Regions from separate parts of the Microbacterium sp. NPDC056003 genome, predicted to be linked through region 1. Evidence: predicted binding sites of a transcription regulator. Region 1 holds the regulator's gene; the other holds the start of a gene.
What was found. The regulator HspR, encoded in region 1, represses chaperone genes until heat shock. The targets are predictions, from matches to a motif close to AAGTTGAGTCNNNNNGACTCAACTT.

Region 1 (16,103 bases):
GCCCCAGCTCGACCAGCCCAGGTCGGGCGCGGTCTGGGCGATGTTCATGCCGTAGACGCCGTCGCCGGTGAGCTTGCGCGCGTCGTCGACGAGCTCATCCCAGTCGGTCGGCGGAGCGTCGATGCCTGCCGCCTCGAGCAGGTCGGCGCGGTAGAAGAGCACCGTCGACGGCTCGACGAGCAGCGGGTATCCGTAGACGCCCTCGTCCACGCTCACGAACGGCTTGATGTTCTCCGCGATGTCGGCGAACGCCTCGTCGTCCATGAGCGTCGTGAGGTCGGCCAGCTGGCCGTTAGCCTGCATCGGCTTGATGTTGCCGTAGTTCGTCGTCTTCACGTCGGGCGCCTTGCCGGCGGCCTGGGCGGCCTTGAGCTTCTGGTCCCACGTGTCAGCGGGGACGACGAGATACTGCACCTCGACGTCGTCGCTCTGGGCGTTGAACTCGTTGACCTGCTCCTTGAACCACGCCTGCTGGTAGTCCTCGAACTGCTGCTGCCAGAAGATGACCTTCGCCTTGCCGTCCTCCGTGGTCGGCGCACCGCCGCCTCCGGCGCAGCCGGCGAGCAGTGCGCCCGCCGAGGCGGTCGCCACGACGGCGAGCGCGAGCCTGCTGTTTCTCTTGTGCATTCGTCCCTCCTCAGGAACTCGACTCCGCGATGAGTCGAAGCTGTGGCCGGTCAGGAAGCCCGGTCTGACATCGATCGGTGAATCGCGGCGGCGCCGCGGATCGGCACTGATCTCGTCTGGTGGTCAGAGTATGCGAAATCGATTTCAAGCGCAATGCCGACGGAAGCTGCTCACCCTTGCCGCACGGCGTGATCGGCGCCACTGCGGGCGTGAGGTCGCGCTGAAAGACACCTCTCAGCGTGCGGCGGCGGCTCCGAGACGCGCACCTGGTCACTCTGTATCGATTTCACAACGACGGGCTAGAAGGCCCCGGGTTCGGTCTTCTCGAGGTCGGTCGAGAACCAGAAGACGTTGTAGGGATCCCAGAGGGACAGGGCGAAGTAGATCGTGCGGCCGTCGTCAGAGACGTATCTGGGATTCATGTACGGCGAGTACAGACCAGGGTACTCCGCGCTGGAGACGAGCTCGATCGGGTCACCCCATGGTCCCCATGGCGTGACCCCTTCGCGGATGAATGCGCTGCCGCCGTCCGAGTACGTCATGACCCAGCGTTCGAGGTACGTCGACCACATCACCGACAACTCGCCGATCGTTCCCTCGACCACCGTCTCGGCAGCCGTCAGGTCGGCGTCCCAGCGGGGCTCGCCCGCGGCATCCACTCCCGAGAAGTACGTGTACGCGGTGAGATCCTCGACCGCCTCCTCGGAGGCGGGCACGCGCATCAGCTGCACTCCCCCGAACCGGCCGGAGGGGATCGACCAGAAGTACACGTACTCGACGCCGTCCTCCATGACGTGCGCCGGTGCAACTTGGATGAAGTTCGAATCACCCGGCCAGCGCGGGTTCTCGAGGGCGGTCCACGATTCGCCGCCGTCGGTGGACCTGGCCAGCCCGGAGTAGTTCGCGTCCCAGGCTCCTGGCTCACCCCAGAAGTTGACGGACATGTAGGCGATGTACAGCGTCTCGCCGATCGCGAAGCCGTGAGTCGGGATCTTGGTGACCTCGCCCTTGCCGTCATTGGGGTCGTGGTCGCCCTCGACGAGCGCCGCCGCCCAGCCGATGTCGTCTGCCGGAGCCCACCCGTCGAAGGTGATCCCGTCGGTCGGATCGTCGTCGGTCGTCCACGCCGAGACGTTCGATCGCCAGATCCCACCCTGCCCGCCGATCGAGTCGGGATCGCGCTCGCCGAAGGTGTCGCCGAAGAAGAAGTAGGTTCGGTCTCCCAGATTCGTCATCGACCCCAGGTCGGTGCCGGCGACGGCAGCGGTCTCAGTGTCGTTCATCGCCCCGGGCCCGGTGAGCTGCGCGATCTCGGTGAGGTTCGACACGCCCTCCAGCACGAACGGCTTGTCGGGGTCGGCGTCGACGTCCACGGCCCCTGTGCCCGTGCAGCCGGCCATTGCCATGACACCGATGATGACGGATGCCGCAGCCGCGGCTCGGATTCGTGAACGGGTCGCCTGCGCAGCCATGATCCTCCTCGATCGTCAGGTGTCACGATACGAGGCTGGGGGCGAAATGAGAAATCGATTTCAGATCGAGCTCAGTGAGACGAGCTCACGGCGGCTCGACCGCGGTCGGTCAGCGCTCGTCGTCGCCCGCATGGCCGGCCGGGGCCTCGGCCGGCGACTCTCCCGGACTGATCGGCTGGCGGGGACGCCACACGACGAGCTCGGTCGCGCGGCGCACCCGCGTGCCGTGGCGCAGGGTCACGACCGCTCCGGTCGCGCCCGCCGCGAAGACGCGGGCGCCGGGGCGACGTTCGAGTTCGGTGCGCACCCGCTCCTCGAGGTCGCGGACGCGGCCGTGCAGTTCGCGGACCCGGTCTTCCAGTTCGAGGATGCGCGCGATCGCCGGGAGGCCGATGCCGTCGGCCGACATCCGCGCGACCTCGCGCAGCTGCGCGACGTGGCGGAGCGAATAGCGGCGCGAGCCTCCCGACGTGCGCGCGGGCACGACCAGCCCGAGGCGGTCGTACTGACGGAGGGTCTGCGGATGCATGCCGGAGAGCTCCGCGGCGACGGCGATCGCGAAGATCGGTGCCTCGTCGTCGATGTCGTGCTGCTCACCCATGCCGGCTCACCTCCCTCCGACCTATCCTCCTAGCCGCGCGCCTTCGCCATGAGGTCGGCACGCGGGTTCTCCTTCGGCTCGAGCGCGTGGTACCGCTCGAGTGCCTCGCGGGCCGCGTCGTCGAGGTGCGACGGCACAGCCACCTGGACCTCGGCGAGCAGGTCGCCGGTGCCTTTGGCGGTCTGCACGCCGCGGCCCTTCACGCGGAGTACGCGCCCCGACGGAGTGCCGGGCGCGACGCGCAGCTTCACCGGCTCGCCGCCCAGGGTCGGGACCTCGATGGTCGCGCCGAGCGCGGCCTCGGTGAACGTCACCGGGATCGTCACGCGAAGGTTGAGCCCGTCGCGCGTGAACACCGGATGCGGTCGCACGGCGACCTGCACGACGACGTCGCCGTTCTCGCCGCCGTCCGGCGACGGCCGGCCCCGGCCGCGCAGGCGGATCTTCTGGCCGTCGGACACGCCTGCCGGGATCTTCACCTTGAACGGACGGCCGTCCTCGCCCTGGAGCGTGATGGTCTCGCCCTTGGTCGCGGTGACAAAGTCGATCGTCGTCCGCGCCGTGACGTCGGCCCCGCGGGTCGGACCGCCGTACCCGCGGTAGCCGCCCGTCGACTGACCGAACCGGCCGGTGCCGAAGCCGCCGCCCTGCTGGTTGAACATCGAGAAGATGTCGTCGAAGTCCTCGGCCGACTGATAGCGGCCGCCGCCGCGCCCCTGGTTGAACATCGAGAAGACGTCCTCGAAGCCGCCGGCTCCGCCCTGTCCGCCGGCCGTGAAGCGCGCGCCCGAGCCCATGGCACGGATCTGGTCGTACTCCTTGCGCTGCTCGGCGTCGGAGAGCACCGAGTACGCCTCGCTGACCTCTTTGAACTTCGCCTCGGCCTTGGCATCGCCCTGGTTGGAGTCGGGGTGGTACTTCCGCGCGAGCTTGCGGTAGGTCTTCTTGAGGTCAGTGTCGCTGACGTCCTTGGACACACCGAGGATCGAGTAGAAGTCCTTGTCGAACCAGTCCTGACTGGCCATAGGTGCCCTCCGGACTACTCGGCCGGCACCGCGACGACGACCTTCGCCGGGCGAAGCTCGACGGAGCCGAGTCGGTAGCCGATCTCGACGACCTCGAGGATCGTGGGCTCGGTCGTGCCGGGGGTCGGCGCCTGGAAGATGGCCTCGTGCTGCTGCGGATCGAACGCCTCGCCGGGTGCACCGTAGGTGACCAGGCCGATGCGCTCGGCAACGCCGCGCAGCTTCTCGGCGATCGCGGCGAAGGGTGAGCCCTCCTCGAGGTCACCGTGCTTCTCAGCCCGGTCGAGGTCGTCGAGCACGGGCAGGAGGCCCTTCGCGACCGCCCCCTTGGCGCGCTCGATCTCGAGCTCTCGCTGGTCCTCCGTACGGCGGCGGTAGTTGGCGTACTCCGCCTGGAGGCGCTTGAGATCGTTGAGCAGCTGCGATTCGAGGTCGGCGATCACGGCGTCTTCGGCCGCGGCATCCGCGTTCTGTGTCGCACCGAGGATGTCATCGATCGTCAGCTCGTCGTCCTGGCCCTCCTGCGGGTCGGACCCGGAAGCCTGTGCTTCCGGGTCCTCGCCGCCGGGGACCTCGTTCTCGAAGTCCTTGTCGGCCATGGTTACTTCTTGTCTTCCTCGTCGTCGATGACCTCGGCGTCAACCACGTCCTCGTCGGACTCGGTCTGGCCGGAGCCGTCGGCGGGCTGCTCACCCGACGCGTCGGGAGCCGGCTGCGACGCCTGGTTGGAGGCGTAGATCGCCTCGCCCAGCTTGCCCTGGCTCTGGTTCAGCTTGTCGAACGCCGTCTTCACAGCCTCGTCGTCGTCGCCCGCGAGCGCCGTCTTGAGAGCGTCGACGTCGGCCTGGACCTCGGTCTTGACGTCTTCGGGCAGCTTGTCGTCGTTCTCCTTGATGAGCTTCTCGATCGAGTACGAGAGGGTCTCGGCCTGGTTGCGCACCTCGGCGGCCTCACGGCGCTTCTTGTCTTCGGCGGCGTGCTCCTCGGCCTCACGCACCATGCGCTCGATGTCGTCCTTGGGCAGCGAGGAGCCGCCGGTGATCGTCATCGACTGCTCCTTGCCGGTGCCCTTGTCCTTCGCCGAGACGTGCACGATGCCGTTGGCGTCGATGTCGAAGGTGACCTCGATCTGCGGGATGCCGCGGGGAGCCGGCGCGATGCCGGTGAGCTCGAACGTGCCGAGCGGCTTGTTGTCGCGCGTGAACTCGCGCTCACCCTGGAAGACCTGGATCGCGACGGACGGCTGGTTGTCGTCGGCCGTCGTGAAGGTCTCCGAGCGCTTCGTCGGGATGGCGGTGTTGCGCTCGATGAGCTTGGTCATGATGCCGCCCTTGGTCTCGATGCCGAGGCTCAGGGGGGTCACGTCGATGAGCAGGACGTCCTTGCGCTCGCCCTTGAGGACACCGGCCTGGAGGGCAGCGCCGACGGCGACGACCTCATCGGGGTTGACGCCCTTGTTGGGCTCCTTCCCGGCCTCGCGCTGCACGAGCTCGCTCACCGCGGGCATACGGGTCGAGCCGCCGACGAGCACGACGTGGTCGATGTCGGCGACCTTGATGCCGGCCTCGCGGATGACGTCCTCGAACGGCTTCTTGGTGCGGTCGAGGAGGTCCTTGGTGAGGTCCTCGAACTTGGCGCGCGTGATCGTCTCGGAAAGCGACACCGGGCCCGAGTCGGTCAGCGAGAGGTACGGGAGGTTTACGCTCGTGCTCGTCGAGGACGAGAGCTCCTTCTTCGCCTGCTCGGCGGCCTCCTTGAGGCGCTGCAGGGCGATCTTGTCGCCCGAGACGTCGACACCCGTCGTGTCCTTGAACTGCTTGATGAAGTAGTCGACGAGGCGCTGGTCCCAGTCGTCACCTCCGAGGCGGTTGTCACCGGCGGTCGCGCGCACCTGGATCGTCGAGAAGTCGTCGTCCTTGCCCACCTCGAGCAGGGAGACGTCGAAGGTTCCGCCACCGAGGTCGAAGACGAGGATGAGCTCGTCCTCCTTGCCCTTGTCGAGGCCGTACGCGAGAGCGGCGGCGGTGGGCTCGTTGATGATGCGGAGCACGTTGAGGCCCGCGATCTCGCCGGCCTCCTTCGTTGCCTGGCGCTCGGCGTCGTTGAAGTACGCCGGAACCGTGATGACGGCATCCGTCACCGTGTCGCCCAGGTACTGCTCGGCGTCGCGCTTCAGCTTCTGCAGGATGCGGGCCGAGATCTCCTGCGGCGTCCACTTCTTGCCGTCGACGTCGAAGCCCCAGTCGGTGCCCATGTGACGCTTGACGGACGAGACGGTGCGGTCGACGTTGGTGACCGCCTGGCGCTTCGCGGTCTCACCGACGAGCACCTCGCCGTCCTTCGTGAACGCGACGACCGACGGGGTCGTGCGGAAGCCCTCGGCGTTGGCGATGACCTTCGGCTCGCCACCCTCGAGGACGCTGACGACCGAGTTGGTCGTACCGAGGTCGATTCCGACAGCACGTGCCATGTGTTCTCTCCTTCTTGTGGGCGAAGCGGATGCCTCGGCCCGTGGTTGATGGGAAGTCTGCTCGCGCTCGACAGAGAGGTTGAGTCGCGATGACTCAAGGCTACTCGCGGGTGTCGAGCGTGTCAAATGAAGTTGATATGACCCGACTCAACTTTGGATCCAGTCGGACTTTGGAACCCACTCAGACAGAGTGGGCGAGGGTCTGCAGCAGCACGACCACGAGTCCGAGCGTGACGAGGATCGTGAGCGCCAGCAGCTGCTTCCACAGGTCCAGGCGCGAACGGCGCACCGCGAACCAGCCGATCACAGCGAGCGTGGCGACGTAGACGATCTCGGCCGCGCGGAGTGCCGCAGGCAGTGGCAGGACACCGAACCATGCGAGCGCCAGAAGGATCATCGGCGTGACGAGGGTGCCCAGCGCCCCACCCGCGATGCGCAGCTGCGCCCTCAGCTCGGCGCCTCCCGGGAAGTCGCGGTGGACGGCGAGGTGCGAGATCACGCCCGACACGAACCCTGCCGCGGTGATGCCGACGACGCCGAGCAGGAGCGCCAACACCGCATGGCCGGCGTCGTGCGCGTCGTTCGACGACACGACGAGGACGATCGCGAGTCCGGTGAAGGTCGCGTAGACGCGCTCCTTGAAGTACTCGACGAATTCCGGCGCGTCCTCGCCCAGCCTCTGGCGCGCGCGGGCGGTGCCTCCGTGCGTCGGCGGCGGGGGCGCCTCGTGGTGCTGGCCCACGCGGTGACGCGGACCCTGCGCGTGATGCGGACCTTCACCGCGACGCAGGGCCTGCCCGCGTGGGGGCTCAGTGCCGAGCGGCGCGGAGCCGGGCGGGGCGGAGTCGGGCAGGGCGGAGCCGGGCAGGTCCGCCTCGGGCGGGGTGCCGGGCGGCTCGCTGTCCGGCGGTGCGGCGTCGTTCATCGATCCTCCCGTCGGAGTCCGCGTTGCGGTGAGCCTAACCCTGGAGGGCGCCGGTCGGCGGGCATCGGCGGGCGCGGCATCCCTCCCGCTCGTTCGTGCGATCCGGGAGGATGGCCGCATGCCGCTTCCGTACGACCTGCAGCCGCTGCGCGGCCCGCGCGTCACGCTCGATGCGCTGCGCCCCGACGATTTCGCCGACCTGTATGCCCTTCAGTCCGACCCCGACGTGTGCCGGTACCTGCTGTATGAGCCGCGGTCGCGTGAAGAGGTCGCCCGAGTGCTGGAACGGGATGCCGCGGCCACCCGCCTCGAGAAAGCCGGCGACTACCTTCAGCCGGCGATCCGGGACGAGCACGGGGCGTTCCTCGGCACGATGTACCTCGAGCTGCACAGCGGCGTTCCCGATCGCAGCGCCGAGATCGGCTGGATCATCGCTCCGCACGCGCAGGGACGCGGCTATGGGGCGGAGGCGGCGAGCGTGCTGCTCGACCTGGCGTTCGGCGACCTCGGGTTGCATCGCGTGTATGCGGAGCTCGATCCGCGGAACGAGGCCTCCGTCCGGCTGTGCGCCCGTCTCGGCATGCGCCATGAGGGGCACTTCGTGGAGCACATGTGGCTCAAGGGCGAGTGGACCGACACCGGGCACTACGCGGTCCTCGAGCGCGAGTGGCATGGCGGACGCGATGACGGGAGCACGGCTCGAGCCGGGTGAGCGCCGGTGTCAATGGCTGAGCCGGGTGAACACTGGTCACTGTCTGAGCCGGGTGAGCGCCGGTTCGCGGTCCTCGCGCGGACCGGTGGCGTGTTCGTGACCGGACGGACTTGTCCACACGAGAAGCTCGTCCTCGAATCGTGCCCACCAGCGGGTGTGGTGCTTGAGCCGGTGATGCGTGCGGCAGAGGTGCGCGAGGTTGTCGTGGTCGGTGCAGCCGCCGTCGGCCCAGTCGTCGGTGTGATCGACGTCGCACGAGGACGCCGCACGGTCGCACCCCGGAAATCGGCAGGTGCCATCGCGGTCGGCGAGCCAGGCGCGCAACGCGGCCGGCACCCGGTAGGTCTCGCGGTCGAGGCAGAGCCGGACCCCGGTCACGGGGTGCGTGAGCACGCGACGCCAGGAGTCCGCCCCCGCCGCGAGCGTCTTGGCGACATCGAGCGGGATCGGGCCGTACCCGTCGATCACCGCGGGCTCGTCACCGCGCCCGAGCAGGGTCAGGGCGGGGACCGTGAGCGTCACCCCGACCCGGACCGGGCGCAGCGACGCTGCGTCAGCGCCGTCGACGAGCCCGACTGGGCGCCCGGAGCGCAGCACCGCGTCGACGAGGGCATCGAAGCGGAGCTGCGACATCGTGCGTGGGTCGCCCGCCGCAGTCTCATCCATCGCGGTGCCGGTGAGCAGCGTGTGCGCCAGCTGCACCTGCATGATCGGGCCGTAGGCCATCAGCCACCCCATGCCGTCTCGCGCCGGCTGTACGGTCACTCCTCGTGATCGCGCCGCACGCTCGGACCGCTCGTCGATCGTCTCGGGGTCGAGGTGCTCGCGGACGCGGCGGCAGCGATGGGCGAACCGGTTCGCCGTGACGTCGAGGCGGCCCGAGAGCACGGCCTGCTCGAACGCCCCGCGGTCGAGCGGGCGGAACAGCTGCGCATCTTCGACCAGCGCCCTGGCGTGCGCGTAGGAGATGTCACCGCAGCGCAGCGCCTCGGTCGTGGCGGGGAGGTCGGCGCACAGCACTCGTGCTTCGGCGATGAGGGTCGCGGCAGCCCGCTCGCTGACACGAAGCACGCAGGCCACTTCGGCGCGGGTCGACCGGGCGACCCAGTCCGAGGCATCCGCCGCCCCTCCTTTCGAGCCGGGCGCTCCCTCGACGTCGCCCATCGTCACGATCAACTCTTCGTGCGACTCGTTCGCGCGCCGCAGGGCGTCGAGCAGCATGGTGCGCTCGGCTTCGAGCGCGGCGAGGTTTCGGCGCACGCGGTCGAGCTCACCGACGATGACAGCAGCGTCGTCGCAGTGGAGGGCGTCGGTGCTGCACATACCCTGACTTTAGAACATACCTACGACACTCCCCCGGCGACGGGAGCTCAGGAGCAAGGGCGGAGCGCCACCCGCCCTATCCCAGCAGCGTCTCGGCCGACGAGGCCTTCGGGTCGGGCAGCCGCCGCATCCGGAACGCGTTCAGCACGCCCAGCCCCGCGGCGAGGATGGGGATGAGAAGCGCCACCTGCAGCGCGACGTGCCGCGCCTCGGTGTTGATGCGGATGACCTCGGCCGCGGCATCCGGCGGCTCATCGGCCACCAACTCGGCGAGCCCGGTGTTCGACATCAGCTGCGCGTCCTCTTCGAGCACGCTGGAGACCTGCTGCTTCTGCTCCGTCGACAGCACCGTGCTCGCGTCGGCGAGCGACGTGAACGACACGGCGAGCGTCGCGAGCATGATGGCTCCGGCGAATGCGAGACCGAACGAGAGGCCGAACGATCCCGCCGCCGAGTTGACCCCGGCCGCCTCGCTGACCCGCTCGTCGGAGATCGGCGAGAGCGTGTAGTTGTTGAGCTGCGAGACGAGCAGACCGAGCCCCGAGCCGGTGATGAGCAGCGGAATCGCGAGCCACCACCCCGTGTCGGCGATCGGCACGAGCGGCACGATCGCGATCAGCCCGACGAGGGCGAGGGCGAAGCCGGTCAGGATCAGATTGGCCGGGCGGCCCTTCGCGCCGCGTCCGGCCCAGATCGCGACGGCGAACATGCTCAGCGACAGCGGCGCGATCGACAGGCCGGCCTGCAGGGCGTTGTACTCGAGCACCATCTGCAGGTACAGCGGCAGCACGATCATCGTGCCGCCCAGCGCGATCTGCTGCAGCAGCTGCCCGCTCACGCCGGTGCGGAACGGCTTCGACGCGAACAGCGCGGGATCGAGCAGGACCGGCTTGCCCTTCTTCTTGCGAGAACGGAGCCACCACGCCAGCCCGCCCAGCGCGACCGCGCCGAGGCCGATGATCAGCCCGACATAGCCGCCGCCTTCCTGCCACACCAGGATCCCGAGCACGACGCCGCCCATGCCGATCACCGACAGCGCCGCTCCGACGAGGTCGATCGAGCGATCACCGGTGTACTTCACGTCCTTCACCAGGCCGATCCCCAGCAGCACCACCGCGATGATGACCGCTTCGAGCGCGAAGGCGACGCGATACGACCAGAACGTCGTGATGAACCCGCCGAGTAGGGGACCCACTGCCGCCGCGATCGCCGCCGACGCGCCGACGAGCGCGTAGACGCGCTTCTGATGCTCGCCGGCGAAGTTGCCGTGGATGAGCGATTGCATCGCAGGAAGGAGAAGGGATGCTCCGATCCCGCCGATCACCGCCCAGAAGATGATCACCGCGGTCAGGCTCTGGGCAAACGTCATCGCGACGGCTCCGACCGCATAGCCGAGCAGACCGAGGATGTAGGCGAGCTTGCGTCCGATCAGGTCGCCTGTCTTGCCGCCGATGAGGATGAACGCGGCGGAGACGAGAGCTTCGAGCGCGATCGCGCCCTGCACGCCGCTCGCGGTCGTGCCCAGCTCGTTCACGACGGCCGAGATCGACACGTTCATGATCGACGTGTCGACGACGAGCACGAACATCGCCATCGCGAGGAGCAGCGCAAGGCGACCGTTGAAGGGCGGCGCGGCGCCCGGTGCATCGGACATGACGGAAGCGAACCACGGCGGAACCCGCACGAACAGATCCTGCGGCAGAGATCACCCGGGTGAACATCGCCCAGGGTCGGCGGCCGGTACTCTGGCCTGGCGTCGCGACGAGGCGGCGCGCTCGCGGGCGCCACCCGCCGTTCACCGAAGGACCATACCGTGACGACCATGGGACCCGACCACTCCCCCGACGAGCCCATCTTCCGCCCGCCTGCGCCGCCGGCGGCGGCCAACACCGGTGCGATCCGGCCCTTCGCGGACGTCTTCCAGGAGGCCGGTTCCGAAGCCCCCGTGCCGCGCAAGCGCGTGATCTCCTGGGCGCTGTGGGACTGGGCGACGCAGCCCTTCAACTCGGTGCTGCTCACCTTCGTCTGGGTGCCGAGCTTCCTCGTCTCGCCGTTCTTCCTCGATCCCGCCGTCGCCGCCTCCGGCATCGTGAACGGCGAGGAGATCGACTGCGACACCACCGCGAACGCGCTGACGGAGTTCTGCCGCGCGCTGGGCGGTCTCGATGCGAACCTCGGCTGGGGCATCATGATCGCCGGCGTCCTCATCGCCCTGCTCGCGCCGGTGCTCGGTCAGCGCGCCGACGCCACCGGGCGCCGCAAGCTCATGCTCGGGATCTTCACCGGGCTCCTCATCCTCAGCCAGCTCGCGATGGCCTTCATCCCCGGCACTCCGTCGCTCTTCTGGTTCGGGGTCGCGATGATCGCGTTCGGGAGCATCGTCGGCGAGATCGCGGGCGCCAACTACAACGCCCTGCTCGTGTCGGTGTCGACCCCCAAGACCGTCGGCCGCGTCTCCGGACTGGGCTGGGGGTTCGGCTACATCGGCGGCATCGTCGCGCTCGTGATCGTCGTGGGCCTCATCCTGGGCGGCGTCCTCGACGGAACGCAGGCGATCACCTTCCAGCTCATCGCTGCAGGGGCGACCGTCTGGACGATCTTGTTCTGCATCCCGATCTTCCGGAACGTGCCGGAGCCGCCGCCGTCGCCCGACGCCAAGCGGGTCGGATTCTTCGCCGGCTACGTCGAGCTCGTCCGCTCGGTGGCGCGCCTGTGGCGCGAACACCGCCCGACGCTGTGGTTCCTGCTGGCGTCCGCGGTGTACCGCGACGGTCTCGCCGCCGTGTTCACCTTCGGCACCGTGATCGCCGCCCGCGTCTTCGGGTTCGGCTTCACCGATCTGGTCATCTTCGGCGTCGTGCTGAACCTCGTCGCGGGCATCTCGACGATGCTCGCCGGTCGTCTCGACGACCGCTTCGGACCGAAGACGGTCATCCTGGTCGCGATCGGCGGGATCATCGCGTGCTGCCTCGCCGTGTTCATCGGCGCGGGCGCGGGCAAGGGTCTGTTCTGGGCCGCGGGCATCGTGCTGGCATCGCTCGTCGGTCCCGCGCAGGCCGCATCGCGCTCGTTCCTCGCCCGCGTGACGCCCGTCGGCCAGGAAGGCGAGATCTTCGGCCTCTACGCCACGACCGGCCGGGCCGCGAGCTGGATGGCGCCGCTGCTCTGGGGAGCGTTCATCGCCGTCGCCGGCAACCAGACCCTGTACGGCATCCTCGGGATCGCGCTGATCCTCGCGATCGGCTTCGTGCTTCTGCTGTTCGTCAAGGCCCCGCCGCGCACGCACCCCGTGTAACGGGCGGCTGAGGCGCGGCGCCCCGCGCCGTCACCAGGGCCAGGCGTCTGCGAGCTTCGTGAGCAGTCGCGCGAGGTCGGCTCGCTCCTCGTCGGTGAACCCGGCCAGGGCGGTGTCGATGGCCTCACGGCGCTCGCCGCGGAACCCCCGCACGAGGGCGGCACCGGCATCCGTCAGTGCCACACGGGTCCGCCGCGCGTCTTCGGGGTCGGCTTCACGGCGCACGAGCCCCAGCTGGAACGCCTGCTGCACGAGCCGCGAGGCACGCGGCTGATCGACTCCGACGGCCTCGGCGATCTCACCGACGGAGAGCGGGTGGGATGCCGCGGCCAGCGCCTCGAGCAGGCGCATGCGGGCCGGACCGCCGATACGCGGACCGCCTCCCCACGGCGGACCGCCGTGCCCGTGGTGCGCGCCGCCGCGGCCCCAGGGCCCATCGCCATGGTGATGCGGACCGCGGCCGGAGTGGCCGTGGGCGTCGGGACCCTCCCACGGCGGACGCGGGATGCGGCGGCCGCGCAGCTTCGAGAGGGCTGAGGCGATGTCATCGGCCGGAGTGGGGTTCGGGGGCATGGGATCAATTTACATGCGACTTGACATACAAACCATTCGCATGTCACAGTACATGTACATGTATTTCGACATGCAATCAGGCGGCCTCCGGTGCCGCCTCCGGAAAGGACCTCCCATGAACGACGACGACAACACACAGAACTCCCCCGCCGACGACAGCGCCGGCAACCCCACCGACCGTCGCCCGCTCGGCTACTGGCTGCGCGCCGTCGACGAGCTGCTCACGAGCGAGTTCGCCGCAGCATTCCGGAACGAGGGCGTCACGCGCCGCGATTGGATGCTGCTGAACCTGCTCGCCGGCGAGGTCGATGCTCCCGAGGCCGCAGAGCGCCTCGCTCGCAAGAGCAAGCGACTGCGTCGGCTGGAAGACCTCGGCTGGGCCGAGGAGCAGGGCGACGGAACCTGGGCGCTCACACACGCCGGCCGCGAGGCGCACGCCCGTCTCGGCGAGGTCGTGAGCGGCATCCGCTCCCGCGTCGCGGGTGCCGTCCCCGACGAGGAGTTCGCCACCACCCTCGCCTCCCTCGAGGCGATCGCCCGCGAGCTCGGGTGGGACGAGACCCGTCCGTTCGCCGGACGACGCGGCTTCGGGCGCGGCTTCGGCCCCGGACGCCGGTTCGGCGGACCGCGCGGCTTCGGGTTCGGGCCCGGCCACGGGTTCGGCCCGGGCCACGGCTTCGGCCCGGGCGCGTCGCGGTCCGAGGCGTGGGCCTACGGCCATGACGACGACGGATGCCGTGGTCACGGCGGGCACCGCCACGACCACGCCCGTCACGAGCATGGTCACGCCCCTCACGAGCATGGCCACGGCCACGGCGGCGGCCACGGCCAGCACGGCCAGCACGGCCACCACGGTCACCACCCCCGCCACGGCGACAAGGGCGGCGAGCGCGCGTACGAGCGCGGCTTCGACGCCGGATTCCGCCGCGGTCAGGCGGCCGGCGCCGCCTGAGCCGACGCCCCGGCGTCGAAGCGGCGGGAGATTCGTGCGCTCGCGGCGTTTCCAGAACGTCGCCGGGCGGGTTTCTCCCGCCGCTTCGACGTGTCGGCGCCGCACGACTCGTAACACGCACGCCACACGGCCGGAGCACAATGGAGCCGATGACCACCCCGGCTCTGCTCGCGATCTCACACGGCACGTCCTCCCCCGAGGGCCAGGCCGCGGTGGCGGCGCTCGTCGCGGCCGTCGCGGCGCGACTTCCCGACGTCACCGTGCGGCTCGGCCACGTCGACGTTCAGCAGCCCGATGTCGCGGCATCCCTCGACGCCCTCCCCGGTGACCGGCCGGTCGTCATCGTGCCGCTGCTGCTGTCGGCGGGCTACCACGTGCGGGTCGACCTGAAGAAGCAGACTGCCGGGCGCGCGGGAGTGACGATCGCCCCCGCCCTCGGCCCCGACCCGAGGCTCGCCGATCAGCTCGTCGCGCGGCTCGCGCAGCTCGGCCCCGATCCGGGGAGCGCGGTCGTGCTCGCCGTCGCCGGGTCGAGCGACGACAGGGCGAACGACGACTGCCGTACGGTCGGCGCGTTGCTCGCCGAGCGCCTGGGGCGACCGGTCGAGGTCGGCTTCCTGGCCGCAGCCGAGCCGCGCCTCGGCGCGGCCGTGGCATCGGCGCGCGAGTCGGCGGCCGGACGCGTCCTCGTGGCGAACTACCTCCTGGCACCCGGCTACTTCCACGACCTCGCCGCGCGCGTGTCGGGCAACTCCCCCGTAGCCCGCCCGCTGCTCGACGACGACGGGCCCGCGGCATCCCTCATCGACATCGTCATCGACCGCTACCGCAGCGCAATCCCCGCATAGCGGGCGCTTTTTTCTGGACGCGCTCCGACAACCCCGCTCAGCCGCAACCTCTGTGACGCACCGTTACGCAGGGTGACGCCCCTTGACACGCGCCTAGGTCGGGGGCTCGCGGCACTTCTACTCTCGCCGAATGGGCTCGCCAGAGTCCGCCCCGGCGACGCCCGGGGACTCCTCCGGAGGCCACCGTGACCATCAGCGACACCGACACCCGCGCCGCGGCGCCGCCTCCCGCGCGCACCGGCGGAGCCACCGCGCGTCCGCCACGGCCGTCGTCCAAGCCCAACGGGCAGTGGAAAATCGACGGCACGACGCCCCTGAACGGCAACGAGGAGTGGAAGCAGGTCGACGACGGCCTGGCTGTGCGCGAGCGCATCGAAAGGATCTACTCGAAGGGCGGCTTCGCGAGCATCGACCCGACCGATCTGCACGGCCGCTTCCGCGTGTGGGGGCTGTACACGCAGCGCAAGCCCGGAATCGACGGCGGGCGCACCGCGACCCTCGAACCGCACGAACTCGAGGACGCCTACTTCATGCTCCGCGTCCGCATCGACGGCGGCCAGCTGACCACCGAGCAGCTGCGCGTGATCGCCGGCATCTCGCAGGAGTTCGGGCGCGACACCGCCGACCTCACCGACCGGCAGAACATCCAGCTGCACTGGGTGGAGGTCGAGTCGATGCCCGAGATCTGGCGGCGCCTGGAAGCGGTCGGACTGGGCACGACCGAGGCCTGCGGTGATGTGCCGCGTGTCGTGCTCGGGTCACCCGTCGCAGGCATCGCCGCCGACGAGCTCATCGACCCGACGCCGCACATCGACGAGATCACATCGCGGTTCATCGGCGATCCGTCGCTCGCCAACCTCCCGCGCAAGTTCAAGTCGGCGATCACCGGGCACCCCAGCCAGGACGTCGTGCACGAGATCAACGACGTCGCCTTCGTCGCGGTCGAGCATCCCGAGTTCGGCGTCGGCTACGACCTGTGGGTCGGCGGCGGCCTGTCGACGACCCCGCGTCTCGCCGAGCGGCTGGGTGTCTTCGTGTCGCCGGATCGGGTGGCGGATGCCTGGCACGGCGTCGCCCAGATCTTCCGCGACTACGGCTACCGGCGGCTGCGCAACAAGGCGCGCCTGAAGTTCCTCCTCGCGGAGTGGGGCGCCGAGAAGTTCCGCCGGGTGCTCCAGGAGGAGTACCTCGGCTACGCCCTCCCCGACGGACCGGCCGCGCCGAAGCCGCTCGCACACGGCGACCACGTCGGCGTGCACCGGCAGAAGGACGGCCGCTTC
Region 2 (16,103 bases), 1.2 Mb from region 1:
CCAGGAGCAGCACGAGCGGGTCGGCACGCAGCACGATGGGATAGGACTCCGGAACGCTGCCGTACGCGGCGCGCACGAGCGGCGCCACGATGAGCCATGCCGTGGCCGCACCCGCCGCGATGCCCCCCACTGCGCCCATCGCCACCGCGAACAGGTCCTCCTGCGCGCGCAGCCGCGACGCACGGCGACGGCCCAGGCCCATCACGGCGAAGAGGGCGAGCTCGCGCGAATCGGCGCGGCTGCGCGTGCGTCGGAGCACGAGCACGACCACGGCGAGCACCACCGCACCTGCGGCAGCGAGGAAGAAGGCCGCGGCCGTGCCCGCGGCGTTCTCGGCCGATCGCGGATCGGCCACGATCGTCACGGTCTGCGGGAACTCCGCCGAGACGGCCGCCGCGATCGCCCCGGGATCCTCGGTGGACAGCCACACCTGCGTCGGCACGACGTCGAACGGGCTGGCCGTCGAGACGGTGCCGAGATCGACGAGCATCCCCTCGCCGGTGGTCGATCCGGGGAGCACCGGGACCACGTCGACGATCTCGAAGTCCGCCTCGAACTCGGGCTTGATCACCTCGAGCGCGATCGAGTCACCCACCTCGAGGCTCAGCGAGGCAGCCAGCTGCGCGGTGATGACCGTCGGAACCGCGGGGGGGATGCCGGTGGCCACGGCCTGGCTGTAGGGCTGGCCCTCGCTCGCCTCGGGTGCGAACCCGATGCCCGCGTCGGTGACGTCGACGACTCCGGGCGTGCCCGCCGCCGGGCGGAACTCCGTCAGGTCGACGGTGACCCCACCGCTCGAGACCTCGGAGATCTCGCCGCCGCCCGGCACGTGGCCGAGCGGGTGGTAGGCGATCGCGAGGGCCGCGAGCGACCATTCGTCGTCGGAGGGCAGCTCGAATGTGTACGTCTCCTCGTCGCGCACTTCCAGGTCGGTGAACGTGTTGCCGTCGTCGTCTTCGATCACCGAGAGATCGGCGTTGCTGAAGCCGAACGTCGCGACGGCTCCCGCGGAAGAGACCACGGTCGCCCGGCCGTTGAAGGCCGGAGAGCCCTGCGGGATGAGCTCTCCGTCGAACTCGACGGGCTCGCCCGCGGGTGCCACGAGAGTGAGGGAGAACGTGTCGTCCTCGAGCACCGCGCTCGTCTCGGGGAGCGTGAGCTCCGCGCCGAGTGCGGCAGGGTCGATCGTGCCGTCCGCGTCGAGCATGACCGCACCCAGCTGTGGTGCCTGGACAGCGAGGATGGGGATGCGCTGATCGGCGCCCTGCGCGCTCATGGGGCGTGCGAGCATCGCCGCATCGGGCGCGCCGACGGCCGCGACATCCGCTGCCACGACGTCCTCGGGGATCGTGCCGACCTTGAGGTCCGCGCCGACGCGCAGGGCCTCGGGGGCGTCGCCGAGGGCGGTGAGGCTGGCGTGGTAGGCACCTGCCACCGTGATCGTCCCGATCGCGAACGCGACGACCGTGATGGACAGGGCGTGGCGCGCCGGACGACGGGACGCGAGCCGCAACGGGGTCGTCGGCGACACCGCCCGACCGGGCGCGAAGGCCGCGCCGATCGCCCGCGCGATCGGGGTCGCGAGGGCCACGGCGATCAGCGCGGCGAGTCCGAGAGCCAGCGCGGGAGCGACCGCCACGAGTGGATCGAGGGTCGAGCCGCCGTCGCCTCGCTCGACGACCGGGGTTCCGGATTGCACGAACTGCCAGACCGCGAGAGCGGTGACGACCGCCAGCAGCACGATCAGCCCGATGTCGGCCACGGCGCGGGCCCGGGCCGATCCGCGCTCGGCGCCGCGTGCCGTGGCCACCGCGACGACGGTCGCGACCACCGCTGCGATGCCCACCGCGACGGCCGGGGGCACGAGCGCACCCGCGGGCGCGGCACCCCAGATCCCCGCCACGAGCACGCCGAGGAACGCGCCGGCCAGACCGCCCGCCACGGCGACGATCGCCGACTCGAGCGCCGCCAGCCACACCAGGTCGCGCCGGCGCGCACCACGCGCGCGCAGCAGCCGGGTCTCGGACTCGCGCGCCCGGACCGACTCGAGCGCGACGGCGCCGACGACGACGGCCGTCAGCAGACCGAGCAGGCCCAGTGCGACCGCGGTCGGCCCTCGGCGCGCCTCGAGGCCGTCGCCGACGCCGGCGAGCGTGTCGCGCAGGCCGCCCGACTCCTGCGGGCGGTCGCCGGTCGCTTCCTCGACGGCGTCACGCAGACCGGCGAGCCCGTCGACGAGGGCGACCGCCTGCGCCCCGGTGATCCTGTCGAGGTCGGGCGTGAGCACGACTGCACCGTCGTCGGCGGCGATCGCGAGGGCTCCGGCGGCGCCCGCATCCGCAACCGCGTCTGCGGCGGCGTCGGCGACCTCGTCGGCCGAGACCCCGGCGTCGACGGTCAGGACGATACGACCGCGATCACCCGTCGCCGCGGCGAGGGCCGAGCGCGCCTCGCGGGTCTCCACCGTGCCGATGAGGGCGACGACCGCCACGAGGAGCAGCGCGGCGAGCGCGGAGACGACCCCGAGGGTGAGGAGCGGCGTCGCTGCGGCGCGCGCCCGGGCCAGGGCGAAGCGGAGTCCTCCGATCACGCGGCCAGCCTTTGCATTCTGGCACTCTAACCCAGGCGGGCGGCGGCTTCCGCGGCGCTGTCACGCGCCGGGGAGAGGCGCCCGACGACGTCCGCGAGGGCGAGACCGGCCTCGGCATGCGCGAAGCGGTATCCGGCATCCTCCAGCACGCCCGGAAGCACCCAGCGGCTCTTCAGGACGAGCTCCGGCTCGGTGCGCAGCACCCACATCGCGGGCTCGAGCATGAAGCGCCACGCGGGCAGGCCGACGGGCGCGCCGACCAGGCGACGCAGCGTCTCCATCAGCGTGGTGTTGTCGATCGGATCGGGTGCCGCGAGGTTCACCGGTCCCGCGATCTCGGGGTGGTCGCGGATGAAGCGCACACTGCCGACGACGTCGTCGATGTGGATCCAGCTGAAGCGCTGCCGCCCGCGCGAGCGATGCGTCGGCGCCCTGCCGTTGCCGGTCGGGTGCGGGCCGATGCCTCGGTAGCGGCGATGCGGGAACCAGGGCCCGTCGTACTGCGGGCCGCCCAGCCCGAGGCGGGCCAGCCGCACGAGCAGCCGGGTCGCGGGTCCGCCACCGAGGACGATGGCCATGCGCAACGACGCGCGCCGCGTGGCGGGAAGGTCGCCGGCGAAGAACTCCTCCTCCCACGTGCGGGCGACGTCGACCGAGAAGCCCGACCCGAGCTCGCCCTCCGCCTCCGTCTGCGGGCGGTCCATCGCGTAGCGGTAGATGGTGGCGGTGCCGGCATTCAGCCACAGCGCAGGCGGGGCCGCGGCATCCGTCACCGCTTCCCGCAGGAGGCGGGTCGTCTCGACACGGGATCGCAGGATCTCGTCGCGGTTCGCATCGGTGTAGCGGCAGTTCACCGATTTGCCGGCGAGATTGATCAGCAGGTCGGCGCCGTCGACGACGCGCCGCAGGCTCTCAGGATCCGACCAGCGCCCATCCGGTCCGCTGCGGCCGACCAGCCGGACGTCGTAGCCCTCGTCGACGAGCGCGGTCCGCAGCGCACCGCCCACGAAGCCGGAGGCGCCGGCGATCACGGCGACGGGGCGGGTCACCGCGCCGCCGTCCTTCCCGCTCGATGCTCCGGCCGGCTGCTCCACAGCGCCCAGGCCACGAGACCGGGCTGCAGGAGCAGGCGCACGAACCGCGCCCGGTCGGTGCGCATCAGCGGGGCATCGCGGCGGGTTCGCCACTGATGCACGTTCCCCGGGAAGACGGCGACGAAGAAGACCGCGACGATCCAGCCGATGCGTCCGCGCTCGCGTGGGAGTGCGAGGAGCGCGCCTCCCAGCATCAGTTCGACCGCGCCGGATGCCACCACGATCGCGTCTTTGTCGGTGCGCAGCAGCGCCGTCGCCCAATCGGGCACCACGATGCGGTAGCCGCGGCGCCCCCACGTGAGGTGGGATGCCCCGGCGATGAGCAGCAGTGCCGCGAGCACGATGCGCGCCACGACTTTCGGTACGGAATCGGTGCGGGTCGTGGATCGAGCGGTCATCGCGCCCAGTCTCGCATCCCCTGGCCTCGACAGCCGCCGTTCTTCCGCTGGTCATGTTCGCCGCCTACCGTTGAGGTGCGGTCGACCTCGCCGCTGATCACGCGAGTGCGTCGCTGCATCCGCCAGCGCCGTCCACAAGACGGCGCCTGTTCGAAGGAGAACGATGTCCCCCCGCATCCGCGGCGCTCTCGCCGCCCTCACCGCCGCCGCGCTGATCGGCGCGGGCTCGGCTGCCCCGGCCCTGGCCGCGCCGCCCTCGCCCCACAAACCCGACGTGCTCTACCAGAAGGAGCCGCTGCGCGTCGCGACCTACAACCTCTCGCTCAACCGCAGCGCGGCGGGCCAGCTCGTGACCGACCTGTCGACGGGCGACAACGCTCAGGCGCGCACGGTGGCCGAGGTGATCCAGCGCACCGCCCCCGATGTCGTGCTGCTGAACGAGTTCGACTACGTCGAGGGCGGGGTCGCCGTCGATCTGTTCCGGGACAACTACCTCGAGGTCAGCCAGAACGGCGCGCCGGCGGCGGAGTACCCCTACGCGTTCGTGGCGCCGTCGAACACCGGCATCCCGAGCGGTTTCGACCTCAACAACAACGGGACCATCGGCGGGGGCGACGACGCGTTCGGCTTCGGCCTCTACGAGGGCCAGTACGGCATGGTCGTGCTGTCCCAGCACCCGATCGTGACCGACGACGTGCGCACATTCCAGAAGTTCCTGTGGAAGGACATGCCCGGCGCCCTGCTGCCGGACGACCCGAACACGGTGCTCCCGGCCGACTGGTACTCCCCCGCGGAGCTCGAGGTCTTCCGGCTGTCGAGCAAGTCGCACTGGGATGTGCCGGTGAAGGTCGGCAACCACACGGTGCACATCCTCGCCTCGCACCCGACCCCGCCGACCTTCGACGGACCCGAGGACCGCAACGGCACGCGCAACCACGACGAGATCCGGTTCTGGGCCGACTACGTCGCACCCGGCAAGGGCCGCTACATCTACGACGACGACGGCGTGCGCGGCGGACTGCGCCCGGCGTCGTCGTTCGTCATCGTCGGCGACCAGAACGCGGACCCCCTCGACGGCGACTCCGTCGACGCCGCGATCGACCAGCTGCTCGGCAGTCACTGGATCCGCGACGCGAAGCCCACGTCGCAGGGAGCCGTCGAAGCGTCTGCGCTGCAGGGCGGGGCGAACGCCACGCACCGGGGCGACCCGAAGTACGACACCGCCGACTTCAGCGACACCGCGCCCGGCAACCTCCGCGCGGACTACGTGCTGCCGTCGTGGACGCTCAAGCCCGTCGCGTCGGGCGTCTTCTGGCCCGTGACAGCCGACCCGCTGTCGCGCCTGACCGGGGTGTTCCCGTTCCCGAGCAGCGACCACCGACTGGTGTGGGTCGACGTGAAGGTCCCGCGCATGGGCCGCTGACCCGTCAGCGGGCGGGCGCCGCGGTCACCGGGCCGCGGCCGCCCGCGCCGCGTCGACGAAGCGCAGGTAGTCGTCGGCGGTCTCGCCGGCGGTGATCGCACGCAGCACGACCTCGTCGGCCGACGCCCGGTACGCGGCGATCCGCGCGCCCTGATCGGATCGGATCACCGTGTCGATCGCCCCGATGCCCAGTCGGGCGAAGTTCGCGGCGTACGCCGGGTACGAGGCATAGGCGGCAGCCTCGCGCTCGAGCCGCGGCTCGGCATCGGCGTCGAGCGCCGTGCGCACATAGACCGCGACGTAGGCGTCGGCGGCGACCTCATGGGCGGCGTCGGTCTGCCGTGCGGCGACGCCGGGCGTCAGCCAGCTCAGAAGAAGACCGTCGGATGCCGCGGCCCCGAGCCGCCGCATCTTCGGGCCGAGCGCGCCGACCACGACGCGCGCCGACGATCCCGCCCGGAGTGCGGCCGCGGCATCCCCCACCAGCGCCAGCGCTCCTTCGCGGCGACCGCCGGAGCCGATGCCGAGCACGAGCCGGTCCTCCGGCAGCGCGAGCGCCGACACGCGATCGAGGATCTCGGCCGGCGGACGCCGGTCGACCGGGACGACACCTGTCGCGAGCACGAGGGACTCGGTCTCGCGCGCGGCGGCCGCGAGCACCTCGAGCGCATCGTCGCCCGAGGTGTCGTTGACCCACAGGGCATGGAACCCGGCGGCCTCGATCGCCGGGGCCAGGCGTGCGGCGAGCTCGGGTCCGACGGCGGCGGCGACGCCGATCGACAGAGCACCGGTGCCGGTCATGGCGTGCGCTCCGCGACGAGGCGCGACACCTCGGCAGCCGACGCGTAGTACGCGGCCGCGTCGACGCGCGAGGCCGGGAGCAGCACGACGTCGTCGACCCCCGCGTCGAAGAACCCGCCCAGCGCCGTGGCGACCTCGGCCGGATCGCCCCACACCGCGCGCTGGTGCGGATCGGGCTTGTCGCCCACGTCGGCGAGCGCCCGTGACTCGGCGTCGGGGCCGAAGGCGGCGATCACGAAGGCGACGACGTCGTGATCGCCCTCCCGACCCGCTGCGGCGCGCGCGCCGCGGATCGCCTCGATCGAGGCGCGCACCTCGGCGGGTGTGTGGTTGCTGTCGAGCACGACGCCGTCGGCCACCTCGCCGCACAGCTGCAGCGTCTTGGGCCCTTCGGCCGCCGCGTACACGAGCGGCGCCGTCGCGGGCGGCGTGTCGAGCCGGACGGCGTCGAGGGTGACATAGCGGCCCGCGGTGTCGACCTGCTCGCCCGCAAGCAGGGACCGCAGGGCGGGCACGTACTCGCGCATGAGGGTCAGGGGCGAGGCGACCCGCGCGCCCACCTGGCCCATCCACGGCAGCACGCCGTGCCCGACGCCGGGAAGGAGCCGGCCGGGGAAGAGCCGCTCGACGGTCGCGATCTCCATCGCCGTGGCGGCGACGTTCCGCAGCGGCATGGGCGAGATGCCGATTCCGAGGCGCAGCTGCTCGGTCCAAGCGAGCGCGGCGGCGGCCGTCGCGAACGCCGACGTGCGGAAGCAGTCCTCCCAGATCCACAGTTCGGGCAGCCCCTCGCGCTCGGCGACGGCCACCGCCTCGCGGAACTCCTCGGGTGCGTGCGTGTACGGGTTGAAGATCGCGCCGATGCGTGCCATCCCTCCACCCTGGCACGCCCCGGCGACGCTCTCCTGCCGAGGGCCACGCGATCCCTCCCCGCTCGGGCCACGCGATCCCTCCCTGCTCACCTGTCACGAATCGTCGGCGCGACCGGCAGATCGTGACAGGTGAGCAAGGGGGTGCGGGTGCGTCAGGCCGCGGCGGCGATGACCGCGGGAGCCGCGGCCCGCACGACGAGCTCGCCGGCCGCGGCATCCACCGTCACCGATCCGCCGTCGACGAGCGCACCCGTCACGAACAGGTCGGCGATGCGGTCGTCGACCTCGCGCTGGATCAGGCGGCGCAGCGGACGCGCGCCGTACTCCGGCTCGTACCCGTGCTCGGCGAGCCAGTCGGTCGCGGCCTCCGTGACGACCAGCCCCACCTCGCGCTTGGCGAGCCGGGCCTCCGACGCGCCGAGCAGCAGCCCGACGATCTGGCGCAGCTGCGGCTGGTCGAGCTTGCGGAACAGCACGATCTCGTCGATGCGATTGAGGAACTCCGGTCGCATGGCCTCGCGCAGACGCGCCATGACGCGGTCGCGCAGGTCCTTCTCGGAGCCGAAGCCCGTCGATCCCCCGCCGTCGGCGATGAAGCCGATCGCGCCGCCCCGCGAGGCGAGGAACTCCGAGCCGAGGTTCGACGTCATCACGACCACCGTGTTGCGGAAGTCGACGGTGCGCCCCTGGCCGTCGGTCAGGCGGCCGTCGTCGAGCACCTGCAGCAGCAGGTTGAACACGTCGGGGTGCGCCTTCTCGATCTCGTCGAACAGCACGATCGCGTACGGGTTGCGGCGCACGCGCTCGGTGAGCTGGCCGGCCTCGTCGTAGCCGACGTATCCCGGAGGGGCTCCCACCAGGCGCGACACGATGTGCCGCTCGCCGAACTCGCTCATGTCGAAGCGGATCACCGCGCCTTCGTCGTCGAACAGCGACGCGGCGAGCGCCTTGGCAAGCTCGGTCTTGCCGACGCCGGTCGGACCGAGGAAGAGGAACGAGCCCACGGGACGCCGGGCGTCGCCCATGCCGGTGCGGTTGCGGCGCACCGCCTTGGCGACCGCGGCGACGGCGTCGTCCTGGCCGATCACGCGATCGTGCAGCTCGTCCTCGAGCACGGCGAGGCGCTCGCGCTCGGACTCGGTGAGGCGGTTGACCGGGATGCCGGTGGCACGGCTGATCACCGCGGCGATCTCGGGCTCGCCGACCACAGCCTCGTCGCCGGCGGCGGCTCCGGTGGCCGCGACGTCGTCCAGCCTGGCCTGCACCGCCGCGATGCGGTCGCGGATGCGCGAGGCCTCCTCGTAGTGCTCGGCCGACACCGCCGCGTTCTTGTCGGCCTCGAGGGTGGCCAGCTCGGTCATTAGCGCGCTGACGTCGAGCTTCGCCCCCAGGCGCAGCCGCAGCCGCGCGCCGGCCTGATCGATCAAGTCGATCGCCTTGTCGGGCAGCACCCGCTCGGTGAGGTACCGGTCGCTGAGCTCGACGGCCGCGCGGATCGCCTCGTCGGTATACGCGATGCCGTGGTGCTCCTCGTACGCCGGCTGCAGGCCGCGCAGGATGAGCACGGCGTCCTCGATCGAGGGCTCGCCGACGCGCACCGGCTGGAACCGGCGCTCGAGCGCGGGATCCTTCTCGATCACGCGGTACTCCTTGAGCGTGGTCGCGCCGACGAGGTGCAGCTCGCCGCGCGCGAGGCGGGGCTTGAGGATGTTGCCGGCGTCCATGCCGCCGTCACCGGCGCCGCCCGCGCCGACGACCGTGTGCACCTCGTCGATGAACACGATGAGCTCGCCCTTGTGGGCGGCGATCTCGTCCATGGTCTTGGTGAGCCGCTCCTCGAAGTCGCCGCGGTAGCGCGTGCCGGCGAGCATCGCGGGCAGGTCGAGCGCGACGACGCGCTTGCCGAGCAGCTGCTCGGGAACGCCGCCCTCGACGATCGCCTGCGCGAGGCCCTCGACGATGGCGGTCTTGCCCACGCCGGCCTCGCCGACGAGCACCGGGTTGTTCTTGGTGCGCCGGCTCAGGATCTCGATGGTCTGCTCGATCTCGTCGGCGCGCCCGATCACGGGATCGAGCTCTCCGGCCGCAGCTTGCGCGGTGAGGTCGGTGCCGTACGTGTCGAGCATCGGGGTGTCGGATGCCGCGGCATCCGTCTCATCGTCCGTCAACGGCGCCGCGCCCGTGGTCACGGTCTCGCGCAGGCCCTGGGTGAGTGCCTCGGCGGTGACGCCGGCGCGCGCCAGAACCTGCCCCGCGGGCGTGTCCTGCGCGAGAACGAGGGCGAAGAACAGGTGCTCGGGGTCGACGTAGGTCGAGCCCGACGAGCGGGCCACCTGGAACGCGTGGAACAGCGCGCGCTGCACCGACGGCGTGATGACGGCGCCGTCGACGTCGGCCGGGCTGCTCGCGGCGGGCAGGCGCTCCTCGGTCGCGCGGAGGATCGCGCGCGGGTCCGCGCCGATGTGCTGGACGGCGTCACGCGCGGGCGCCTCGTCGATGAGGACGCGCAGCACATGCAGAGCGTCGAGCTCACGCTGGCCGCGCTCGAGCGCGAAGCGGCCCGCGCGCTGGAGCAGCTCCTGCGTGCGGGCGCCGAGGAACCGGCTGAGGTCGATGGACCGCTCTGCGCGGGCGCGCTCGCCTGCCAGGTACCGCGCCAGGAACTCGTCGAACGAGCTGCCGCTGTCGTCGGCGCCGGCGGACGGTGTGAAGTCTTCGGGCATTCCGCAATCTCCTGAAAGTTGAGGTAAGGGCTGTCAAGTTTACGAACTTGAGCACAGTCGTATCAACTTCAAGGCTGTGCGGGGGTCGTGTATTCCCCGACGCCGTCCGCACTCTTCAGTCCCGGTGCCGATTTCCGTGCACGGCACGGATGTGGCCGCGGCGATTCCCGAGAACCCTGGGAGGCGTCCACAGAACCAGAAGGAGAAGGACACATCATGACGGATCTGAACACGATCGCGATCGACGAGGCCGATCAGGCCCTCAAGGCCAAGCACCGCGCGATGTGGGCGTCAGGCGACTACCCGACGCTCGCCCATGACCTCATCTGGTCGCTCGGCCCACGAGTGGTCGAGGCCGTGGACGTGCGCTCCGGAGAGCGCGTGATCGACATCGCGGCCGGAAGCGGCAACGCGGCGATCCCCGCCGCACAGCGCGGAGCCGACGTCGTCGCGACAGACCTCACGCCCGAGCTGTTCGGCGACGGCCACCGCCGCGCGCAGGAGGCGGGCGTGGAGCTGGAGTGGCGGCCGGCGGACGCCGAGGTGCTGCCGTTCGGCGAGGACGAGTTCGACGTCGCGATCTCGACGGTCGGCGTGATGTTCGCGCCGCACCACGAGCGCAGCGCCGGCGAGATCACCCGCGTCGTCCGCCCCGGCGGGCGGATCGGGCTCATCAGCTGGACGCCGCAGGGCTTCATCGGCCAGCTGTTCGCCGCGCTGAAGCCGTTCAACGCGCCGCTTCCCGCGGGCGCGCGGCCGGCGCCGCTGTGGGGGGAGGAGTCGCACGTGCGCGAGCTCTTCGGCGATCGCGTCGCCGACGTGCGCGCGGTGCGCGAGAGCGTGCGGTTCGACCGCTTCGCGACGGGCGAGGAGTTCCGCGCCTACTTCGCGTCGCACTACGGGCCGACGATCGCGGTCTACAACCGCAACGCCGATGACCCGGCCGCGGTGGCGGCCATCGACGAGGCCCTGCGCGGCCTCGGCGACCGCGCCATCGCGCGCGATGGAGTCATCGACTCCGAGTTCCTGCTGTTCACCGCGACGGTCCGCTGACCGCCGCACGACCGAGAGGAGGCGGCCGTGGTGTACGCCCACGATGCCTATGCCCTGCACGGGATGGCCCAGAGCGAGCTGCTCCGCGAGCTCGAACTCCGGCGTCGCGCCCGCGAGCGCGCCGACGTCGAGTCTCCCGTCGTCTCGGCGCGCTCCGCGAAGGCGTCCGGCGGCATCCTGTTCCGACTCCTCCCGCGTCGCGCGTGAGCGCACCTGCTCCGCCGGCAGCACGTCTCCGCGCGCTGCCGGCGGAGCGCGCCCTCCGACCGGTGCCGCGAACGCCCGCCCGTGAGTACACTGGGCGCGTGCTGGGGCCGCCCCTGACGCCGCGCGAGAGCGCGGTCCTCGCCGCCGTGGAGCGACGGCTCACCAACCCCGAGATCGCCTCGGAGTTGTTCATCTCGGTGCGCACCGTCGAGAGCCATATCGCAAGCCTGCGCCGCAAGCTCGAGGCCGAGAGCCGCGCCGATCTGGTCTCCGCGGCGCGAGAGCTGCGGGATGCCTCGGTGCGCGTGCCGGCGAATCCGTTCCGCGGTCGGGGTCGCGACGTCGCCGAGCTGGAGGCGGCCGTCCGAGCAGGCGACCTGCTGACCCTCGTCGGTCCGGGCGGCGTGGGCAAGACCCGCCTCGCGCTCGAGTTCGCCAAGGCGCAGGATGCGCGCACCCCCGTGATCGTCGAGTTCGAGCACGCCACCGCGGGTGATGTCGTCAACCGCATCTCGAGGGTGCTGGGGCTCGAGGCATCCCCCCACGAAGACCTCCTCGCCTCGGTCGGCGTCGCCCTCGCCGCGCAGCCCTACCTGCTCGTGCTCGACAACGCCGACCATGTCGGGCCCGCGACGCGCTCGATGATCGCCCGGCTGCGCCCGCTCGCGCCCGGCCTCAAGGTGCTCGTCACCTCGCAGACCCCGCTCGGGGGTGACGACGAGCACGTGCACCTGGTGCCACCGCTCGCCGCCGACGGCGTCGACGCGCCGGCGAGCGCACTCCTGCGCGACCGACTGTCGGCCCACGGGCACTCGCCCTCGGCGGAGGACGAGCCGTTCGTCGACCACATCGCGACCCGGCTCGACGGACTTCCGCTCGCGCTGGAACTCGCCGCCTCCGCCGCACGCCACCTGCCCCTCGCCGAACTGTCCGCACGCCTCGACCGCGACTTCGCGATGCTCGACCGTGCGACGCCGGAGGGTCGGCACCGCAGCCTCGAGACGGCGTTCGAGTGGACGTGGCACCTGCTCGACGACGAAGAGCGCGATGTGCTGCAGCGGCTCGCCGCACTCCCCCGCACCTTCGACATCGACCTGGCGGTCGCGGTCAGCCACGAAGGCGCCGAACGCATCGTGCTGCGCCTGCTCGACCGGTCGCTGCTCGTACCCGCCTTCGGCGACGGCGGTCGCTGGCGCCTGCTCGCGGTGATGCGCGAGTTCGTGCTCGCACGCACCGATCCGCAGGTGGTGCGCGACGTGCTGCGGCGCCACGCCGAGATGGTGACGATCGTGTCGGAGGGCTTCATCGCGCGGGCACGCACCGACGCGAGCAAAGAGGCGATGGGACTCTCGGTCATGCTGTGCCCCGAGGTGAACGCCGCGCTCCGCTGGTCGCTCGCGGAGCGCGACCCGGTGGCCGTCCGGCTGTCGGCGCTGCTCGCCGTCGGCGTGGAACAGTACGGATCGGATGCCGACAGCGTCGAGGCTCTGGCGCTCGGCGCGCATGACGACTGGCTGCTCGAACACGCCACGCCGTCGCAGCTGCTCGTGCTGGGCAACGCCCTCGCGTTCTTCGACATCGAGGTGGTGAGCAGGCTCGCCGAGCGCGCTCTCGCCGCCGCCGACCCCGCTGATCTGCACGAGCTGCGCGCCGCCCACCAGCTCGCCGGACTCGCGGCGGCCTACGGGCCGGACCCCGCCGCCGCCCTGCCTCACCTCGACACCGCCGAGCGTCTCGCCATCGAGCACGATAGCCCGTGGGATGCCGCAGCCGCCCGCCAGTTCCGCGGTGTCGCGCTCCGCACCATCGCCGTGCAGGAGGGGCGGGGCAGCGACGTCGCCGACGCCGTCGAGGCATTCGAGGGCGCGATGCGCGCGTATGCGCGCGCGGGCGACGAGACCCACGTGAACAACGTGCGGTTCATGATGGCCCTGACCGCGGCCGAGTCCGGCTACGATTCCGAGCGCGCCGCCCGCTGGGCCGCCGAGTGCGTCGCCTACTCCGAGTCGACCGCCAACGAGCACGAACTCGCGCACGGCCGGCTGGTGCAGGCGACTCTCGGGCTGGACGAGAGCGGCGAACTCGACGAGCTGGTGGCGTCATTCCGCCACTTGGGCGATCTGCGGTGCGTCCACCGCGTCCTGATGCTGCGCGCGAACCGCGCCGCCGACGCGCGCAGTCGCGTGGCCGCGCTGCGCGAGGCCTCGGCGATCGCGACGGCGGCCGGCGACCGCGCGCGGCAGATCGCGGCCGTCGAGGGACTCGTCCTGGCGCATCGCGACGCCGGTGACGACGGCGCGGTGCTGGGCGCGCTCGACACGCTCGCCGACCTCGCCGGACGCAGCGCCGCGGTCGCCGCGTGCCCGCCCGAGCAGCTGGGCGCGTTCCTCGGCGAGAGCGCTCGCGCCTGACGCCGCGGGCTCGGCGGGCGTGTCCGAACCCGGGCGTAGCGTGAGGGCGTCGGCGGGCGCCGCGCCTTCCGGCGGAGAGAGAGGATCCAGCATGGACTGGAAGATCGAACTCATCCACGTGCCCGTCTCCGACGTCGACCGGGCCCGCGACTTCTACGTCGGCATCGGGTTCCACCTCGATCACGACCAGACCCCTTTCGAAGGGCTGCGGTTCGTGCAGCTGACGCCGCCGGGCTCGGCGTGCTCCATCGCCTTCGGCACCGGCCTGGGCGGCACGCTTCAGCCCGGTCAGCAAGACACGATCCAGGTGGTCGTGCCCGACGCCGACGAGGCGCTCGCGCACCTTCGCGAGCGGGGTGTCGACGCGCAGGGCGTGGATGAGCAGGCGTGGGGCAGGTTCGTCACGTTCGCCGACCCCGATGGCAACGCCTGGACGCTGCAGCAGCTGCCGAGCCGCTCCTGACCTGCTCGTCAGGGCTCTCGCTCCACCGGTAGCCTCGTGCCAGATCCCAGCGAGGAGCACGAGATGAGCGCCGACCCGAGCGCGAGCCCCGACCCGAGCGCGGGCCCTGACCAGGGCTCGGGCCCCGACCAGGGCTCGGGCACCTTGACCCAGCCCGCTCCGCCCGACATCTCCGACGCGCTCGCCGCGCGGCTGGCGCGCGACGTCTGGGGCATCGAGGCGTCTGCGCGCGCATTGGGCAGCCACCAGGATCGCAACTTCCTCCTCGAGCGCGATGACGCGTCCCCGCTCCTGCTGAAGATCGCGAACCCCAGCGTGACCGCGGTCGAGCTGGAAGCGCAGTCGGCTGCCGCTGTGCGCATCGCAGAACGGGCAGGATGCCGCGCCCCCCGTGCGCTCGTCGTGGGCGGTGCGACGGTCCGGCCGGTGACGGTCGGCGGCGTTGAGATGCAGGCGCGTGTGCTCGAATTCCTCGAGGGCGCGACCCTCACCGGCCACCTGTCGCGCGCGGCTGTCGAGTCGCTGGGCACGTTGGCCGGGCGCGTCGCCCTCGCCCTCGAAGATCTCGACGCCCCCGCCGCGGAGCGCAGCCATCAGTGGGACCTCCGACACGCGCCGGGCGCGCTCGCCGAGCTGCTGCCGTTCGTCGACGACGCCGTGCTCCGCGAACGGCTCGCCGAAGCCTCCGCCGCGGCGTGGGCCGAGGTCGACGCCGTCGCAGCGGCACTGCCGGTGCAGTTCATCCACGGCGACCTCACCGACGACAACGTGGTCACCGCCGACCGCGTCACCCGCCTGCCCGACGGCGTGATCGACCTGGGCGACCTCAACCGCACCTGGGCGGTCGGCGAGCTGGCCATCACCGTCTCGTCGCTGCTCCATCACGACGGCGTCGACCTCCCCGCCGCGATGCGCGCGGTGACGGCCTACCACCGAGTGCGGCCGCTCAGCCCGCCGGAACTCCGCGCACTGTGGCCGCTGGTCGTCGTGCGCGCGGCGACGCTCGTCGCGAGCGCCCACCACGTGCTCGCGACCGACCCCGCCAACGCCTACGCGGCCGCAAACCTCCTGCACGAGCGTGCGATCCTCGACGCGGCGACGTCGGTGCCGCTCGACGTCGCGAGCGCGCTCGTCCTCCAGGCGCTCGGGCAGGCCGTTCCCGAGCCGGTCCTCCCGCCGGCGCAGCTGCTCGTGCCGTGGCTGATCGCCGACGACGTCGTGGTGGCCGACCTGTCGCCGACGAGCCCCCACCTGCACGAGGGACGCTGGCTGGCGGCATCCGCCGAGCACGATGTGATGAGCGGATGCCTCGACAACGCCCGCGTGGCCGTGGCCAGGTTCGGCGAGGCCCGGCTCACCCGCTCGCGGCCGCTCGATCCCGACGAGCCGCACAACGTCGCACTCGGCGTCGAGCTGCGGTTCGCCGACCGGCAGCCGCTCGCGGCGCCGTGGGCCGGCGTCGTCGCAGTGACGTCGGCCGGCGTGCTCGTCGGCACCGGCGACTGGACCCTGCGCCTGGACGGCATGCGCACCGCGCTCGACGACGGCAGCGCCGTCGAGGCCGGCGACCTGCTCGGCGAAGCGGACGAGACGCTGTGGGTGCAGGTCGTGCGCGCCGGCGTCGGCGCCGACGCACCGCGCTTCGCGCCTCGCGGCCTCGCCGGCGCCTGGCGGGCGGTGGTCGCCGATCCGAGCCCGCTCGTGCCGGGGCATCCCGCATCTTCCTCTTCCGGCGCCGTCGATGGGGCCGCGCTGCTCGCTCGCCGCGACGCCGTCTTCGCCGACGTGCAGGAGCACTACTTCGACGACCCGCCCGTGATGGTGCGCGGCTGGCGCGAGCACCTCGTCGACGCCGACGGCCGCGTCTACCTCGACACGCTCAACAACGTCACGTCGGTCGGGCACGCGCACCCGAGACTCGTCGATGCCGTCGCCTCGCAGTGGCGGCTGCTGAACACGAACTCGCGGTTCCACTACCCCGCCGTGGTCGAGTTCTCGGAGCGGCTGGCGGCGCTGCTGCCCGAGCCGCTCGACACCGTCTTCCTCGTGAACAGCGGGTCCGAGGCCG

Region 2: the regulator HspR is predicted to act here: its motif matches at 9,946-9,970, upstream of ACFC1W_RS00905 (ATP-dependent Clp protease ATP-binding subunit).

The regions. Positions count from the first base shown of each region.
Region 1 covers NZ_JBHJXQ010000001.1:1,356,413-1,372,515, reverse strand. The annotation lists gene ACFC1W_RS06360 (ABC transporter substrate-binding protein) at 1-627, opposite strand, end outside; gene ACFC1W_RS06355 (DUF4185 domain-containing protein) at 927-2,099, opposite strand; gene ACFC1W_RS06350 (heat shock protein transcriptional repressor HspR) at 2,209-2,700, opposite strand; gene ACFC1W_RS06345 (DnaJ C-terminal domain-containing protein) at 2,730-3,725, opposite strand; gene ACFC1W_RS06340 (nucleotide exchange factor GrpE) at 3,740-4,324, opposite strand; gene dnaK (molecular chaperone DnaK) at 4,327-6,195, opposite strand; gene ACFC1W_RS06330 (hypothetical protein) at 6,377-7,120, opposite strand; gene ACFC1W_RS06325 (GNAT family N-acetyltransferase) at 7,239-7,832, shown strand; gene ACFC1W_RS06320 (DUF222 domain-containing protein) at 7,869-9,155, opposite strand; gene ACFC1W_RS06315 (MFS transporter) at 9,232-10,809, opposite strand; gene ACFC1W_RS06310 (MFS transporter) at 10,978-12,450, shown strand; gene ACFC1W_RS06305 (MarR family winged helix-turn-helix transcriptional regulator) at 12,481-13,023, opposite strand; gene ACFC1W_RS06300 (MarR family winged helix-turn-helix transcriptional regulator) at 13,139-13,975, shown strand; gene ACFC1W_RS06295 (sirohydrochlorin chelatase) at 14,125-14,823, shown strand; gene ACFC1W_RS06290 (nitrite/sulfite reductase) at 15,009-16,103, shown strand, end outside.
Region 2 covers NZ_JBHJXQ010000001.1:185,371-201,473, forward strand. The annotation lists gene ACFC1W_RS00875 (FtsX-like permease family protein) at 1-2,590, opposite strand, end outside; gene ACFC1W_RS00880 (epimerase) at 2,617-3,639, opposite strand; gene ACFC1W_RS00885 (hypothetical protein) at 3,636-4,082, opposite strand; gene ACFC1W_RS00890 (endonuclease/exonuclease/phosphatase family protein) at 4,246-5,505, shown strand; gene ACFC1W_RS00895 (LLM class flavin-dependent oxidoreductase) at 5,530-6,306, opposite strand; gene ACFC1W_RS00900 (LLM class flavin-dependent oxidoreductase) at 6,303-7,178, opposite strand; gene ACFC1W_RS00905 (ATP-dependent Clp protease ATP-binding subunit) at 7,331-9,901, opposite strand; gene ACFC1W_RS00910 (class I SAM-dependent methyltransferase) at 10,118-10,954, shown strand; gene ACFC1W_RS00915 (hypothetical protein) at 10,982-11,161, shown strand; gene ACFC1W_RS00920 (LuxR C-terminal-related transcriptional regulator) at 11,260-13,572, shown strand; gene ACFC1W_RS00925 (VOC family protein) at 13,664-14,035, shown strand; gene ACFC1W_RS00930 (aminotransferase) at 14,099-16,103, shown strand, end outside.